Regions from separate parts of the Tenacibaculum soleae genome, predicted to be linked through region 3. Evidence: riboswitches for the same ligand, from Rfam matches in the RefSeq annotation. Region 3 holds a riboswitch; each other region holds the start of a gene.
The links. A riboswitch is a leader RNA that binds a small molecule or an ion and turns the genes downstream of it on or off. The one in region 3 is predicted to bind cobalamin.
Positions count from the first base shown of each region.

Region 1: another riboswitch for cobalamin. It lies ahead of Q4586_RS13335 ((2Fe-2S) ferredoxin domain-containing protein); the one in region 3 lies ahead of Q4586_RS05660 (TonB-dependent receptor plug domain-containing protein).
Region 2: another riboswitch for cobalamin. It lies ahead of metE (5-methyltetrahydropteroyltriglutamate--homocysteine S-methyltransferase); the one in region 3 lies ahead of Q4586_RS05660 (TonB-dependent receptor plug domain-containing protein).

Region 1 covers NZ_JAUOSW010000012.1:6,799-11,585, forward strand. The annotation lists gene Q4586_RS13325 (TonB-dependent siderophore receptor) at 1-1,734, shown strand, start outside; gene Q4586_RS13330 (PepSY domain-containing protein) at 1,741-3,198, shown strand; cobalamin riboswitch at 3,271-3,478, shown strand; gene Q4586_RS13335 ((2Fe-2S) ferredoxin domain-containing protein) at 3,793-4,593, shown strand; gene cobA (uroporphyrinogen-III C-methyltransferase) at 4,596-4,787, shown strand, end outside.
Region 2 covers NZ_JAUOSW010000005.1:282,725-287,511, forward strand. The annotation lists gene Q4586_RS09555 (M15 family metallopeptidase) at 1-108, opposite strand, end outside; gene Q4586_RS09560 (hypothetical protein) at 346-633, shown strand; gene Q4586_RS09565 (acyl-CoA thioesterase) at 680-1,066, opposite strand; partial or broken gene metE (5-methyltetrahydropteroyltriglutamate--homocysteine S-methyltransferase) at 1,130-3,444, opposite strand; cobalamin riboswitch at 3,633-3,824, opposite strand; gene Q4586_RS09575 (nuclear transport factor 2 family protein) at 4,042-4,548, opposite strand; gene Q4586_RS09580 (PspC domain-containing protein) at 4,558-4,787, opposite strand, start outside.
Region 3 covers NZ_JAUOSW010000003.1:240,717-245,503, forward strand. The annotation lists gene Q4586_RS05650 (thiol-disulfide oxidoreductase DCC family protein) at 1-26, shown strand, start outside; gene Q4586_RS05655 (YncE family protein) at 124-1,218, opposite strand; gene Q4586_RS05660 (TonB-dependent receptor plug domain-containing protein) at 1,224-3,104, opposite strand; cobalamin riboswitch at 3,135-3,332, opposite strand; gene Q4586_RS05665 (ABC transporter substrate-binding protein) at 3,345-4,283, opposite strand; gene Q4586_RS05670 (bifunctional adenosylcobinamide kinase/adenosylcobinamide-phosphate guanylyltransferase) at 4,381-4,787, shown strand, end outside.

The DNA of each region.
Region 1 (4,787 bases), on a different contig from region 3:
TCAACAAGTGCGCCTAGTACCAACTTAGCAAATGTTAGCCATATTGAAGTGCTTAAAGGTCCTGCTGGTGTTATGTTTGGGCACTCTGCTTTGGGTGGTATTATAAATATAGTGCGAAAAAAACCAACCGATACTTTTTCTGGAGAGTTTAGTGCTACTTATGGTTCTTTTGACACCTATGAAATGTCTGCAGGTATGGGCGGGCCAATTAATGAAAAATTAAAATATAGAGTCGATTTTGGACTTACTAAATCTAGCGGTTGGAGATATTATGGTGTAAATACCAACAATGCTTCTTTTACGCTTAATTATACGCCTTCTGAAAAGGATTTCTTAGAGCTATCTTTTCAAACAAATAACGATGTATACGATACCGATACAGGTATTCCGGTTGATGATAATGGAGATATTGTTGCAGGAATGGATCCTAAAACAAGGTATAACGATCCGCAAGATTATTTAAAGCACAAACGTTTTGATTTACAGATTAAATATAAGCATAAATTTAATGATAAGGTAAAATTAAACAATAATTTATCGTGGTCTGATGATGATATAAATTATCTATCTACAGAATGGTTATTTTTTAATATTGCTAAAGATTCGATAACTAGAGGGTTTCCTTTTTACTTTAACCATACAACCAATACAATTCAGAATCAATTAGATGTAAGTTATCAGTTTAAGACAGGTAAAATAAAGCACAAATCTATTTTTGGTAATTCTATTACTTTTTTAGATAGAAAATCATTTAGAGGAAGTGTAATTGGCCCAGGTACAAAAACTACTATTTCAGTAATAAATCCGATTCTAAATCAAGGACATATAGAAACTATTGATGAGAAAGTGCAAATAAGAGATGAGTTTAACAGTGGTTTTTATTGGCAAAACTGGTCAGATATTTCTAATCAACTTAAAGTTTTAGTTGGTATTCGTTATGATATTTTTGAAGGAAGCTATGCTACTGATAAAATTAATGCAGATAGGGTTTTAATTGAAGAAGGTAAAAAAACAGAAATTCCTTCAACTGCATTTAGTTATAGAGCTGGTTTGGTATATAAACCTTTTAAAAACTTTAGTGTTTTCTCATCATACTCAAACTACTTTAAACCTTCTAGAACGATATCACCAAGTAGTCAAATTTTTGATCCTGAAAAAGGATATCAAATAGAAGGTGGTATTAAATATGAAAAACTGAATAAACTAAACATTACTTTATCGAGCTTTTATATTTTAAAACACAATATCGTAGAAAGAAATAAGGTTAATGAATACCACCAAATTGGAGAGGCTGACTCTAAAGGAATAGAGTTTGATTTAGCATATACTCCACTAAAAAACATATACATAAAAGCTGGATACGCTTTTACTGAAGCTAAAATACGTGCTTATGATGCAAGCGATTCACAAACAAAAAAAGAAGGTAATGCATTACCTTTTGCGCCAAAACATTTGGCAAATATGTGGCTAAACTATGAGCTAAAAGAAGGTTTAGGTTTTGGTATTGGTGGTAATTATACCAGTAATAATTATACGAACTCTAGTAACTCATTTACATTGCCTTCATACTTATTACTAGATGGTGCTGTTTATTATCAAAAAAATAATGTCCGAGTAGGTTTAAATATAAATAACATTACCAATAAGTTATATTTTACTGATGCTATTTATGATTATCAGTTTTTCCCTGGTGCTGAGAGAAACTTTAAAGTAAACGTAAGTTATAAATTTTAAGTCCCCTTGAAAAAACTTATATCTATACATCATTACTTAGGTACTTTATTTTTTATGCTATTCCTTGTTTGGTTTCTTTCAGGGTTTGTAATGATGTATAAAAGTTTTCCTTTTTTAGGTAAAGAAGAGAAAATACAGCGTAAAAAAGAAACAAGTTTAACTACTAAAAAAATACTAACACCTGCTGCTGTATTTAAGCAAGACACCTTAAAAACAATACACAAACTAAGAATTAATAGTATTCTTAACAACATTGTTTATCATGTAGAAACTGCTTCGGGTAAAGTTATTTCGAGATATGCGAAGGATGGAAAACTTATAAATCTTACTAAAAATAAAGCCTTAGGCATTGCGAAAAACGCTACCAATTTAAAGTACATAGCCGAGGTTACTATTATTAATGAAGTAGATCAATGGATTCCTAAATCTAGATTTATTAAACATTTGCCTGTTTATAAAGTAAAGTTTAAAAACCAAGAAAACACATGGGTTCATATATCTTCTCTTACTGGTGAGGTTTTAAATATTACAACTTCTGGTGATCGGTTTTGGGCATGGGTTGGTGCCATACCACATTGGCTTTATTTTAAAGATATACGTATACATAGTTATTTTTGGCAACAACTTATTTTATGGTTGGCCGCATTTGGTTTGTTAATGACGCTTACCGGAATTGTTACAGGCTTAATACGCTATAAAAAGAAACCCAAAGCTAATTTTAAAAGGTTTAAAAATATATGGTATAATCTGCATTATTATTTTGGTTTAGGTTTTGGCTTGTTTATTTGCACATGGGTATTTAGTGGTTTTATGAGTATGACTCCTTTTAATTGGGTGCCTAGCTCTTCTTTAAACCAACAGGATAAAAGTATTTGGCAAGGGCAAAACTTTACGCTAAAAAGTATTACAGATAAAGATTGGATTAATTTTAAAGAGCTAGCCTCTAAGTCAAAATTTAAAGAGATTCATTTTTCTTTATTTAATGATAATATCTTTATTGAAAAATTCAATAAAGATACTGTTGAAAATCATTGTATTACTTCGATCAATTATAATGCATCAAACGAGCAATACATTGCTAAAATAAACAGTTTTAATACCAAAGAAAAAGTAACGGAATTAATAGTACTTAACGACTATGATGCCTATTATTATGATCGGAAAAATATAAAAACATTGCCTGTTATTAAAATTATTACCAATAAAAGCAACTACTATTATATTAATCCGAAAACCAATACAGTACTCCTTAAATCTGCTCCGAAAAACAGAACAGAAAGATGGTTATATCATGGTTTACATAGTTTAGATTTTTCGTTTCTTTCAAAAAATCGTCCGTTATGGGATATTATCATGATTTTCTTACTTACAGGCGGAACAATTACCTGTATTACTGCTACAGGCCTGGGAATTAAATTTATAAAACGAAAAACTAAAAAACATTTAAAAAAAAAGAAAACATAAAAATTATAAAAGTATTGAGGTAAAAAGAAGAAAAAACTAATTATAGACTCAATCCTGTTATAAAAAATCTATATATTCGCTTCGATTTTTGGTTTCTTATTTCTTTAGTAAAATTTAGAATTATAGAATTAAAAGGGAATTTGGTGTAAATCCAAAGCTGTTCCCGCAACTGTAAAGCTTGTAAAAGGCTTCATTAATAAAAACCACTGTAGTAATTACTATGGGAAGGTAAATGAAAGCTAAGCTAAGTCAGGAGACCTGCCAATATTACAATAATTTATAATAGTAACTCTCGGGTAAAGAGTTAGAAATTATGTTTTTCATATTTTCTTTCCTTGCCTGCTTAATTTCTTTTTTAAATGCAAAAATTGATTTTACGCAGTCTGTGGATTATGTGTTTTTCACTATCCATATTCGCACAAAATAAAACAATAAAAGGTGAAATTACTGATATAAAAATTCAGTTGAATTTTAATAACATCTATAAAACTGGCACCCTATTTTCATTAAGATAATCAACTTTAACCCTCATTATATTTGGGATAAGATCATCCCTTTTCAATAAAAATAAATCTCACATATTCCTTTTAAACCATGGGTAAAAACATCGCTAATACAACACATACTTTTTTCTTTTGCGACGGAGGATCATGCCAAAAGGCAGGTAGTGAAAAAGTTGTTAGAGAGGCTAGAGCTTATTTAAGAAATAACGAGCTTTGGGATACTACCCATACCATTAAAACGAGATGTAACGGACGGTGTGAAGATGCCCCTACTTGTATTGTAAGTCCAGGTGAATTTTGGTATAAAGAATTAACCCCCGAAAAAATAACGCATATCGTAAAAGGACATTTAAATAATGAATGCCCTATAGAAACTGAATTATTATATAAAAAAGGATGGGATAAGCAAATTTCTAACAACGAAAGAGCCCCAATAACACCAAAGCCTTTTGAACTAAAGAATGATACAGAATTAGGTGCGTGTTTTATTACCAAAGGATTTAGTTCAGATCAGTATTTGTATCCGTTATTCTTATTTCTTAGAGAAAACCCAGATGGTGTAACTCTTACTATGACAAATCAAAATTCTATTGATTTTAATGATATTGAAACGTTAGAATATTCTAAAACACATACACTTGAATTATTTACTAAAACAACTTGCATTCCATTAACTATTGCAGCTGTACCAAAAGATAATAAAGAGTTACAACAAGCTAAAATTTCTAGCACGGAATATTTTTATCAAAAGGAATCGCAGCAAGTTGGTATTCGTTTTAAAAATAAATTTGGTGACGTTTTAGGCAAGATAGAGTTCGACTCTATAGCTAATAAAGGCTGGGAATATTGTAGAAAAATACAGTTAAAAAACGCAATTTTAAATTTAACATAACAATGAAAAAAGGTATTTCAATACTAGGTTTAGGTTGGTTAGGTTTACCATTAGCTTTACAACTTCAAAAAAGCGGTTATGCTATTAATGGAAGTACTTCAAGACTCAATAACTTAAAATCATTAGCTACATATTCTTTTCACACCTGTAGAATAAAAGTTGAGGCTGATACCATTATTGGCGACTGGGAATCT
Region 2 (4,787 bases), on a different contig from region 3:
TTGCTGAATACTAGGTGCAATATCGTTTATATAAGAAAAACCTTTTGGGAGTTTTTGAGCGTTTACAATGTATGATGATAGTATTAGTAAGTAAAAAAGCTGTTTCATTAGATAAAAATAATAAAATAGATTTAAAGAAAACGAATAAGGGTAAGATACTTAAAATGTATAACGCGTTTTATCAAAAGTAGATGTTGTGTGTTTTGTGTTTTTATGGGTTTAAAAATAGGTATTTGTGTTGTTTTTTTTAGTTAAAACGTGTATATTCACAAAATATTATTTGTTTTTGTGCTAAAAGCATAATTTTAAGTAATGAGTTATGTAACCTATAAAACCCCCAATTATATGAATACAATTAATGATATTAAAGTGATTGAAAAAGAGTGTATTAAATTTTTAACTTTTTCAAAAAATGAAGTTTTAGGAAGAAAAGAAGAAAGACTTAATCGAATTTTAGATTTAAAAAGAGCTTTGGCACTTGGTAATTTAGAAAAAGAAAAAGTAAAAATAACTTTTGTAGATGATACAGGTTTAAAAATGGTTGAAACTACCATTTGGGGATTAACTGATAAATCGGTAATCTTAAAACAAGCCACTATTATTCCGTTACAAAGAATTTTAGGAGTCGCTTAAATAACAAAAAAACTCACTTTATAAAGTGAGTTTTTTTTGTGAAAAGTTAATAATTTATAGAAATGGGTTTTTTATCCGTATCAATAGCTACAAATGTAAATGATCCTTCTATAGCTTTTTCTCTTTGCTTACTATACATTTGCTCAATATAAATAGCTACGTTTACTTTTAAGCTGGTGTTTCCTACGTGAATAACAGTACCAATTAATTCTATAATCGTTCCGGCGGGAATAGGTTTTTTAAAATCAATTTTATCACTACTAACCGTTACCATTTTTTGCCGACTAAAACGGGTTGCGGTAATAAAAGCAACTTCATCCATAAGATGTAATGCAGTGCCTCCAAAAAGAGTATCGTAATGATTTGTGGTGCTAGGAAAAACAGCTTTAAAAATACGTGTTTCTGATTTTTTAATTTTTTCGTTAAAAGTCATTTTAATATATAAATAACCCAAGGTGCACTAGTTTTGGGGATGGGTTTGCACCTTGGGCAGGGATTATTTACTGTGATAATTTAATTGTGCTTCTTTTGCGGCAGCAACCATTTCAATTAAAGCTTTTTTAGTTTCATCCCAATGACGTGTTTTTAAACCGCAATCTGGATTTACCCATAATTGATCTCCAGGAATAACTTTTTTTGCTTTTTCTAAAAGTAGTACCATTTCTTTTTTTGATGGAATTCTTGGAGAGTGAATATCATAAACACCTGGACCAATTTCGTTTGGATATTTAAAATCAGCAAAAGCATCTAATAACTCCATTTGCGAACGAGAGCATTCAATGGTTATTACGTCAGCATCCATGTCTGAAATATTTTTAATAATATCATTAAATTCAGAATAGCACATATGGGTGTGAATTTGAGTCTCATCCTTTACGCCACTAGCTGATATTTTAAAAGCATTTACTGCCCATTGTAAATAGTTTTGCCATTCTTTTTTTCGCAAAGGCAAACCTTCTCTAATTGCAGGTTCATCAATTTGAATAATATTGATGCCTGCTTTTTCTAAATCAATCACTTCATCTCTAATTGCTAAAGCTATTTGGTTACAGGTTATGTTGCGAGGTTGGTCGTTACGAACAAAAGACCATTGTAAAATGGTAACAGGTCCTGTTAACATTCCTTTTACCAATTTTTTTGTTAAAGATTGGGCAAAGTTAGTCCAATAAACAGTCATTGGATTAGGTCTGTGCACGTCTCCGTAAATAATTGGAGGTTTCACACACCTACTACCATAACTTTGTACCCAGCCTTTTTTTGTAAAAGTAAACCAGCCAATTGTTCACCAAAATACTCTACCATATCATTACGTTCAAACTCTCCATGAACTAGCACGTCAATATCAATTTCTTCTTGCCAGCGAATGGATTTTTCGGTTTCTTTTTTTAGTAAAGCATTGTATTCTGAATTAGAAAGTTCACCTTTTTTAAATCGAGCCCTCCAACTTCTAACTTCTTTTGTTTGCGGAAAAGAACCAATAGTTGTGGTTGGAAACAAAGGTAAGTTTAGTGTTTTTTTCTGTGATATTTTACGAACAGAAAAAGGATTATTTCTTGTAGCGTCTTTTAATGTTATTGCATTTACTCTATCTTTTACTTTTGTGTTGTGGATAAGTTTAGAGGTGGCGCGGTTTTTTATAACTTCTTTATTAGCTGCTAATTTAATTTTAGCTTCCTTACTTACATTTTTAGCGCTTAATGTTTTTAAAACTACAACTTCACTTATTTTTTGTTTAGCAAAAGCCATCCATTGTTTAATTTCTGATGATAAAGTTTTTTCATCAGTTTCTAAATCTAAATCACATGGAGTATGTAAAAGTGAGCAAGATGGAGCAATTAATACACGATCTTCTCCAATTTTATCAATCGCTTTTTTGATGAAAGATAGCGATTTTTCGAAATCATTTTTCCATATATTTCTACCATCAACAACACCTAAAGATAAGCTTAACTGTTCAGGGAATGTATTTAAAACATCGGCTAATTGCTCAGGGTTACGAACTAGATCAATATGTAAAGCACATACAGGTAATGAGGTTGCTAAGGATACATTGTTCTTTAAACCATCAAAATAAGTGGCTACCAATATTTTTAATTTAGGAAACTCATTTTTTAACGTTGCGTAAACATGTTGATACGCTTTTTTTGTTTTTTCATTAATATCTAATGCTAAAAAAGGCTCATCAAATTGAATCCATTCGGCACCTTTTGCGGATAATTCTTTTAAGATGTTAATGTATACAGGTAAAAGATTTTCAACTATATCGAGTTTGTCAAAATTTTCTTCTTTTTCTTTTCCTAAAAGTAAATACGAAACTAGTCCAATAATTACAGGTTTAGCGTTTATACCAACTTGTTTTGCTCCTACAAATTCGTTGATGATTTTGTTTGAAAAAAGTTTAAATTCTTGATTTTTATAAAATTCAGGAACTATGTAATGGTAGTTGGTATCAAACCATTTGGTCATCTCCATAGCAGTAATATCAATACCATCTTTTTGATACCCTCTTGCCATGGCAAAGTATAAATCGAGTTCATTAGTCGATTTTTTTAAAGCTATTTCATTGTATCGTTTTGGAATAGCACCAACGGTTAACGACATGTCTAAAACTTGATCATAATAAGAAAAATCATTACAAGGAATTAAATCGATTCCTGCTTTTTGTTGAGTTTTCCAATTTTTAATGGTAAGATTTTTTCCTACGTTTAGCAATTCATCTGCTAAAATTTTGCCTGACCAATATTGCTCGCAGGCTTTTTTGAGTTCTCTGTTGCTACCAATTCGCGGATAGCCAAGATTGTGCGTTTGCATTTTCTTTTAACTTTAAATGATTAATAAATTAGTTAAAAGCTCTTTTTTAAGCACTTCGCAATGCTTTTTTGAGAGAAAAATTAAGAAAGAAAATGCATTTAGGAGCAAACAAGGCATAACTATCCTATTCAAGTAGTTGGCTTGTAAAAGATGCATCTGTCTGACTAAAAGCTTCAAATCGCGAAAGCATTGTCAATTCGGAATAGGCAGGTCTCCTGACTTGTAACAGTTTTATTTTCCTTCCCATTTTAATTAAAAAACAGTGGATTTTTAGTAATAAAACCTTTGGTGTGTTACTTACAGTTGCGCGACAGTTCGTGATTTGCACACGATTCCCTATTAATCTACAGCTAAGTAAAACCTTTCCGGTTGATGAAGTATGTAAAGAACTTATTGGGATCAAATGTAACTATAATTTTAAAAGAATAGCTTTTTTTATTTAGGATAAGTATAAATTAGTTTTTTAATAAGTTGTGTTTTTTGTAAATAGCATAAAAAAGCCAAAAGCAATAAAGCTTTGGCTTAATAAAACCAAGTATTAGTATCATTGGAGTTAGCTATAACAAATGACCTAATTTTTTTAGGGTTAACTATATTTTAATGTAGGCTAATAACTTTTGTTATTTTCCATTGTTTGTTTTCTTGTTTCCAAATTACAATAAATTTACTAGGAACTGATTTTTCGTTTGGTTGTTGATTATTATAAAATTTATGATAACCAATTTGTATGGCTCCGTAATTTTTTATCGGATAAACTTCAATACTTCCTTTTACTAAAGTTCGGGTTACTTTACCACAAATGTTTTTTTCTAAAGCTTTTAAAAGATTTTCTTTAGATGTTGATAAACCTGCCTTGTCATGAAAAAATTCTAAATCTTTATCATAAAAATTTGCTTGGGTTTTCATGTCACAAGTATTGTATGCGGTAAAATAAATACTGTCCATTTTTACAATTTCATTGTGTAACCCAATGTCTACAGCTTTGTAATTAGGAATTTCATGCACTTGTCCGTTGGTTATCCAACTAAATAATAACGTATACAAAAGGGTAATGAGTTTTAGAAAAAAATTACCTTTAAAGAAAAAATCAAAAATAGTTCCCATAATTTTAATTTACCAAATTTTAAAGGTTATAGAATCATTTTCGTTATAACTTCTTGTAAAACCATGTTTTCTATTACCAACAATTATACTTTTTGTAAGCTTTTTTGTTTTTCCTTTAAAACCATCATTACAATCAACTTTTAAGGAGTATGTTTTTATCTTTCCGTTATCATAAAAGCTTGATTCTGAAAAATCAATATCAATATTTTTGCGGTCTTTAAACCAGCGAGCTAATTTTT
Region 3 (4,787 bases):
AAAACATAAGCGACAAATTTTTATAAAAAAAATCCCACCAAATAAGGTAGGATTTTTTCTTCTTTTTCTATGTTTATGCTTGCAATTCTCCCTTTAATTATAAACTGGTAATATTGTTTATAATTAATTATTAAAATAAATTTTTGAGGCTCCAATACCTACTAAAGAAGTATAAACTTCTGACTTTGTATTTAAATCATGAACTTTAAATTTAGATAAAGTTGTAGTTGTAGAAAACTCGTAACTAACAGTAAAAAGATTATTATCTCTAACATTCATTCCATAAATACCTCCTACATCTATACCTTCGGTTGCTAAAACTGTAGCACTTTCATCAATTGTATATACCTTACTATCAGCTCCTTTATAATAATATACTTTTCCATTTTGGTAAGTCATATAAGCAGCGCTTTCCATTGAAGGAAATTCTAATTTCTTAGAAATAGTATTACTTGATAAATCAATAAAAGAAATAGCAGATGTTGTTTTATCAACAACATTAAAATCTGCATCATAAGTTGTATTACCTTCCGATAAAACAATTAAATTACCTGCATTGTCAAAAACCATTTCATCAGGATTATCATCAACAGTAATCGTTGAAATACTATTATTAGCATTTAAATCTACTACAGAAACAATATTGTTTGAACCATAAGCTCCTTTATGTGAAATATATAATTTATTGTTCTTATTTAATATTTGTTCAGGACCAATAGCTACATCTATTTTAGAATCAACTTCTAATGTGTTTAAGTTAATAACTGTGACATAATCATCATCTATATCATCTCCCCATTTTGTTTCTCCCCAATTCGTAACATATCCTTTTCCATTAACAATTGTCATGTATCTAGGATTTTTTAAATCAGTAGTAATTTGCCCTTTTTTCTCAAAAGTATATCTATCTGCAACTACAATTGTATTCACATCATTTAAAATAACATACGCTTCTGTATCTGTAAACGTAATTGATTGTATTAAACCTCCTAATAAAGCCCCATTTTTACCTGCATAAATAAAATTATGAGATTCAGTTAAATCATTACTTACATAAGAAATAGAACCATCCTTGTCTTCAAAATTTCCTTCAGCACTTATAATAATACCTTTGGTATATTCATCTTTTAGCACTTCAACTATTTTCTCATTATCAGAACAAGAAGTAACAAGTATACTAACTAAAAAAAGTTGTAAAATTAATTTTGTAATTTTCATTTTGTTTAAAATTTGTAATTTATGTTGATGTTAAAGTTTGTACCAGGCATAGGGCGTAAATTTGAAAAATAATATGCTTTATTAAATATATTATTTACGGTTAGCCCAATTATTGGTAATTTTATTTTTTTTGTTGATAAATTATAAGTCATTCCTATATTCTGTACATTAACAGGCTCTAGAGAATAAAAACTTAAATTTGTTTCGTTAGTATATGTTTTACTTTGGTATAAACCTTGTAAAAAAATAGTTGCTCGTTTGTATTTGTAATTGACAGTATAGTTTAACAAATGCGAAGGAGCATATGGTAATATTTTAGCCGTTTCTTTATTTGTTGCTTTTGTATAGGTGTAGTTAGATGAAATATCAATAGTATGTTCTCCTATTTTTTTTTGATAACTAATAAAAGATTCTACCCCTTTATTTACTACATCACTTACATTTTTTGGTATCCATAAATTACTTCCTCCTGCTGGCAACCAAAGGATTTTATCATTTGTATGTATATAAAATACGGTTGATTTTAATACTACGTTTTTATTTTTATATGAAATACCTATTTCTCCCTGAAGTGAATTTTCTGGTTTTAAATTTAAATTACCTACAATAGGCCAGTAACTTTCATTATAAGTAGGTGTTCTATAATTTGTAGAAAAATTACTTAAAACAGTAAATTTGGGTGATACTTTATATTCACTTCCAATAAATATTGAAGTTGGCACATTAAAATCAGAGTTTAATTCTTTTCTTACTTGTAAGTTTGTAAGTAACTTTTCAAACGGTTTATATTTTATATTTCCAATAAAAGCTACCGAATTTCTTTTTTTAGTAGTTATTTGAGAGTTACTACCTGTTATGTTTTCAAAAGTTGTTTTGTAATTAAAAGATATTATGTTAGAAGGTTTGTAAGTTAATGAATAATTAGCGTGAATGGTTTTAGATTTCCCAAAACTAAAATTGTCAGCATTTTTATTATCATAATATCGATACTCTTGTGTTAAATAAGCAATATTTATTAGTTGTTTAAATTGTGATGAATAACTATAATTCCACTGTAATAAATTACGTTGATTAAAATCTTCATTTCTTTCACTACCAGCTGATGGATTAGGTAATCCATCTGAAAATAAACGATTACCATAATAGCCAGTTGTGTAAAAGGCTAATGTATTTTTTGAACTAAATTTATGAGCTATATTAAAACTAACGCCATAATTTTTATAAGTCCCGTTTTCGTTTTTTAATAAATTACCATTAGTGTCTTTATATCTATCGTCAATAAACGTATAATTATTATCAGAATAATTAACTGTAGAAGCTAATTTTACACTCCATTTTTCATCTCCAAAAGAGCTTTTAAAAAAATTAGACGTTGTATTGTAACTTCCGAAAGAAGAAAATAAATGGAACTTTTTATGCTTTTTAAAATTTAACTCATCATTTAAACGAACTGTTCCACCAATAGCTCCCGAACCAAATTCGGTACTATTACCACCACTTTGAACAATTATATTATCACTAATATTGGCTGATAAAGAATTAAAATCTGTTTGTCCGCTTCCTATTGCATTAATCGGTATCCCGTTCCATAACACTAAGGTATTAGAAGCTGAAGTTCCTCTAAATCTAGCTGTGCTAACTCCTCCATTACCATAATCTCTAAATGAAATAGGGCTATTATAACGTAAAAGATTTGTAAAATTAATTGGGTTTTTAACTACTTGTTTTTCATCAATTGTAGTTGACTCTGCACCAATACGTTTTCCAATTGTTCTTATTTTTCCGTTTACAATAACTTCTTTAAGTTTATTGACAGAAATTGTGTCTTTTTGAGAAAAAAGAGTGTTAACAAAAAATAACAAGAAGATACTTAATATTGTTTTCATAAATATACTAAACCTTTATCCCGAAAGTTTGAATTATTTAAAATCTAGGCAGGTCTCCTGGCTTGCGTCTTGTAATTGGTCTTCCCATTTATAAATAAACAGTGACTTAAAGATTAATTACAAGCTTAATAGCTTACAGTTGCGGGAACAGCTTCGGTATTTAACCGAATTCCCTTTTAATTTGATGCTATGTTGCTAAACATCAAAACCTAAAATTTTGCGCAAATGTATGTTATTTTTTTAATTATCTAATACCAATAAATCATTATAATTAGAAAATTTAACTTTTAAATTGTCTGGTATATTAAAGTTCTTAGGATGAATCATTGCTGCTAAACACGCTATTCCGTCAACTAAAGTACTTGCAGACGATTGCGTAAACATGGCAAAATCGGCAATATAAACCTCGCCATTTTTTACAGCTCTTAAAGAACTCCATTCAGGTTTATCTTCTAAAAAACGCATATCCTCCATGGTTCTTTCAATACCATAACCACAAGGAGCAATAATTAAAACTTCAGGATCATATTTTACAATTTTATCCCAAGAAATAACAATACTATCTCCTGATGGGTGCGATAATAAATCAACTCCACCAGCATACCCAATTTGATGCGGAATCCAATGTCCGCAGTTAAATAAAGGATCTATCCATTCTAAAAGCATCACACTTTTAGATTGCAGTCTGTTTGCGCGTTGTGTATCTACTATTTTATAAATACGTTCTTTTAAATCATTCACATATTTAACACCTATCTCCTCTTTGTTCATTGCCTTTGCAATTGTTAAAGCATTATCAAAAACATCTTCTAAAGAATTTGGTGTTATTGATATTAACTCTGGTGTTTTAGCTAATTTTAATGCAGATTTAGCTACAGACTCTGTATCAATCTGGCAAACATCACATACATCTTGTGTGAAAATAATATCAGGTGCGATGCTTTCTAAAACAGGTTCATCAACATAATATAAAGTACCGCCTTCAGCTTTAGTTTTAGAAAAAATAGTATTTATTTCTTCACTAGTTAAGGTTTGTCCTTCTAATTTATAACGTACAGCAACTTGTTTTTCATCAAGCGCAATTGCAGGGCACTCAAAGGTAATACCTTGTAAATAATCTTGTAATCCCATATCATAAATCATTTGGGTTACTGCAGGCATAAATGAAGAAACTTTCATAAAAAATATTTTAAGCTGCTAAAATACATAGTTATCTAGTATTATTTTCTTTTTCTAAAAATCTTTCTAATCTTTGCTTTTAAATTACTTCTTTATTATGATGTATTATATAAGTGGCGGAGAGCGTTCAGGAAAAAGTAGTTACGCACAACAGTTGGCTGAATCATTATCGGATTCACCTTTTTACTTAGCTACTTCAAGAATTTGGGATGCTGATTTTAAAAAACGTGTAGATAGGCATATTTCCGATAGGGATGAACGTTGGATAACTATTGAAGAGGAAAAAAATATAAGTACCGTAATTCCTAAAAAAGCAACCGTAGTTATTGACTGTGTTACTTTATGGCTTACTAATTTTTATATTGACACTAAAAATAATGTAGAAGAAAGTTTACGTTTAGCTACCCAAGAAATAGATAAATTGATTGAAATAGATGCCAATATTATTATTATTTCTAATGAAATAGGAATGGGTTTGCATGCTGATACTAAAATTGGCCGAAA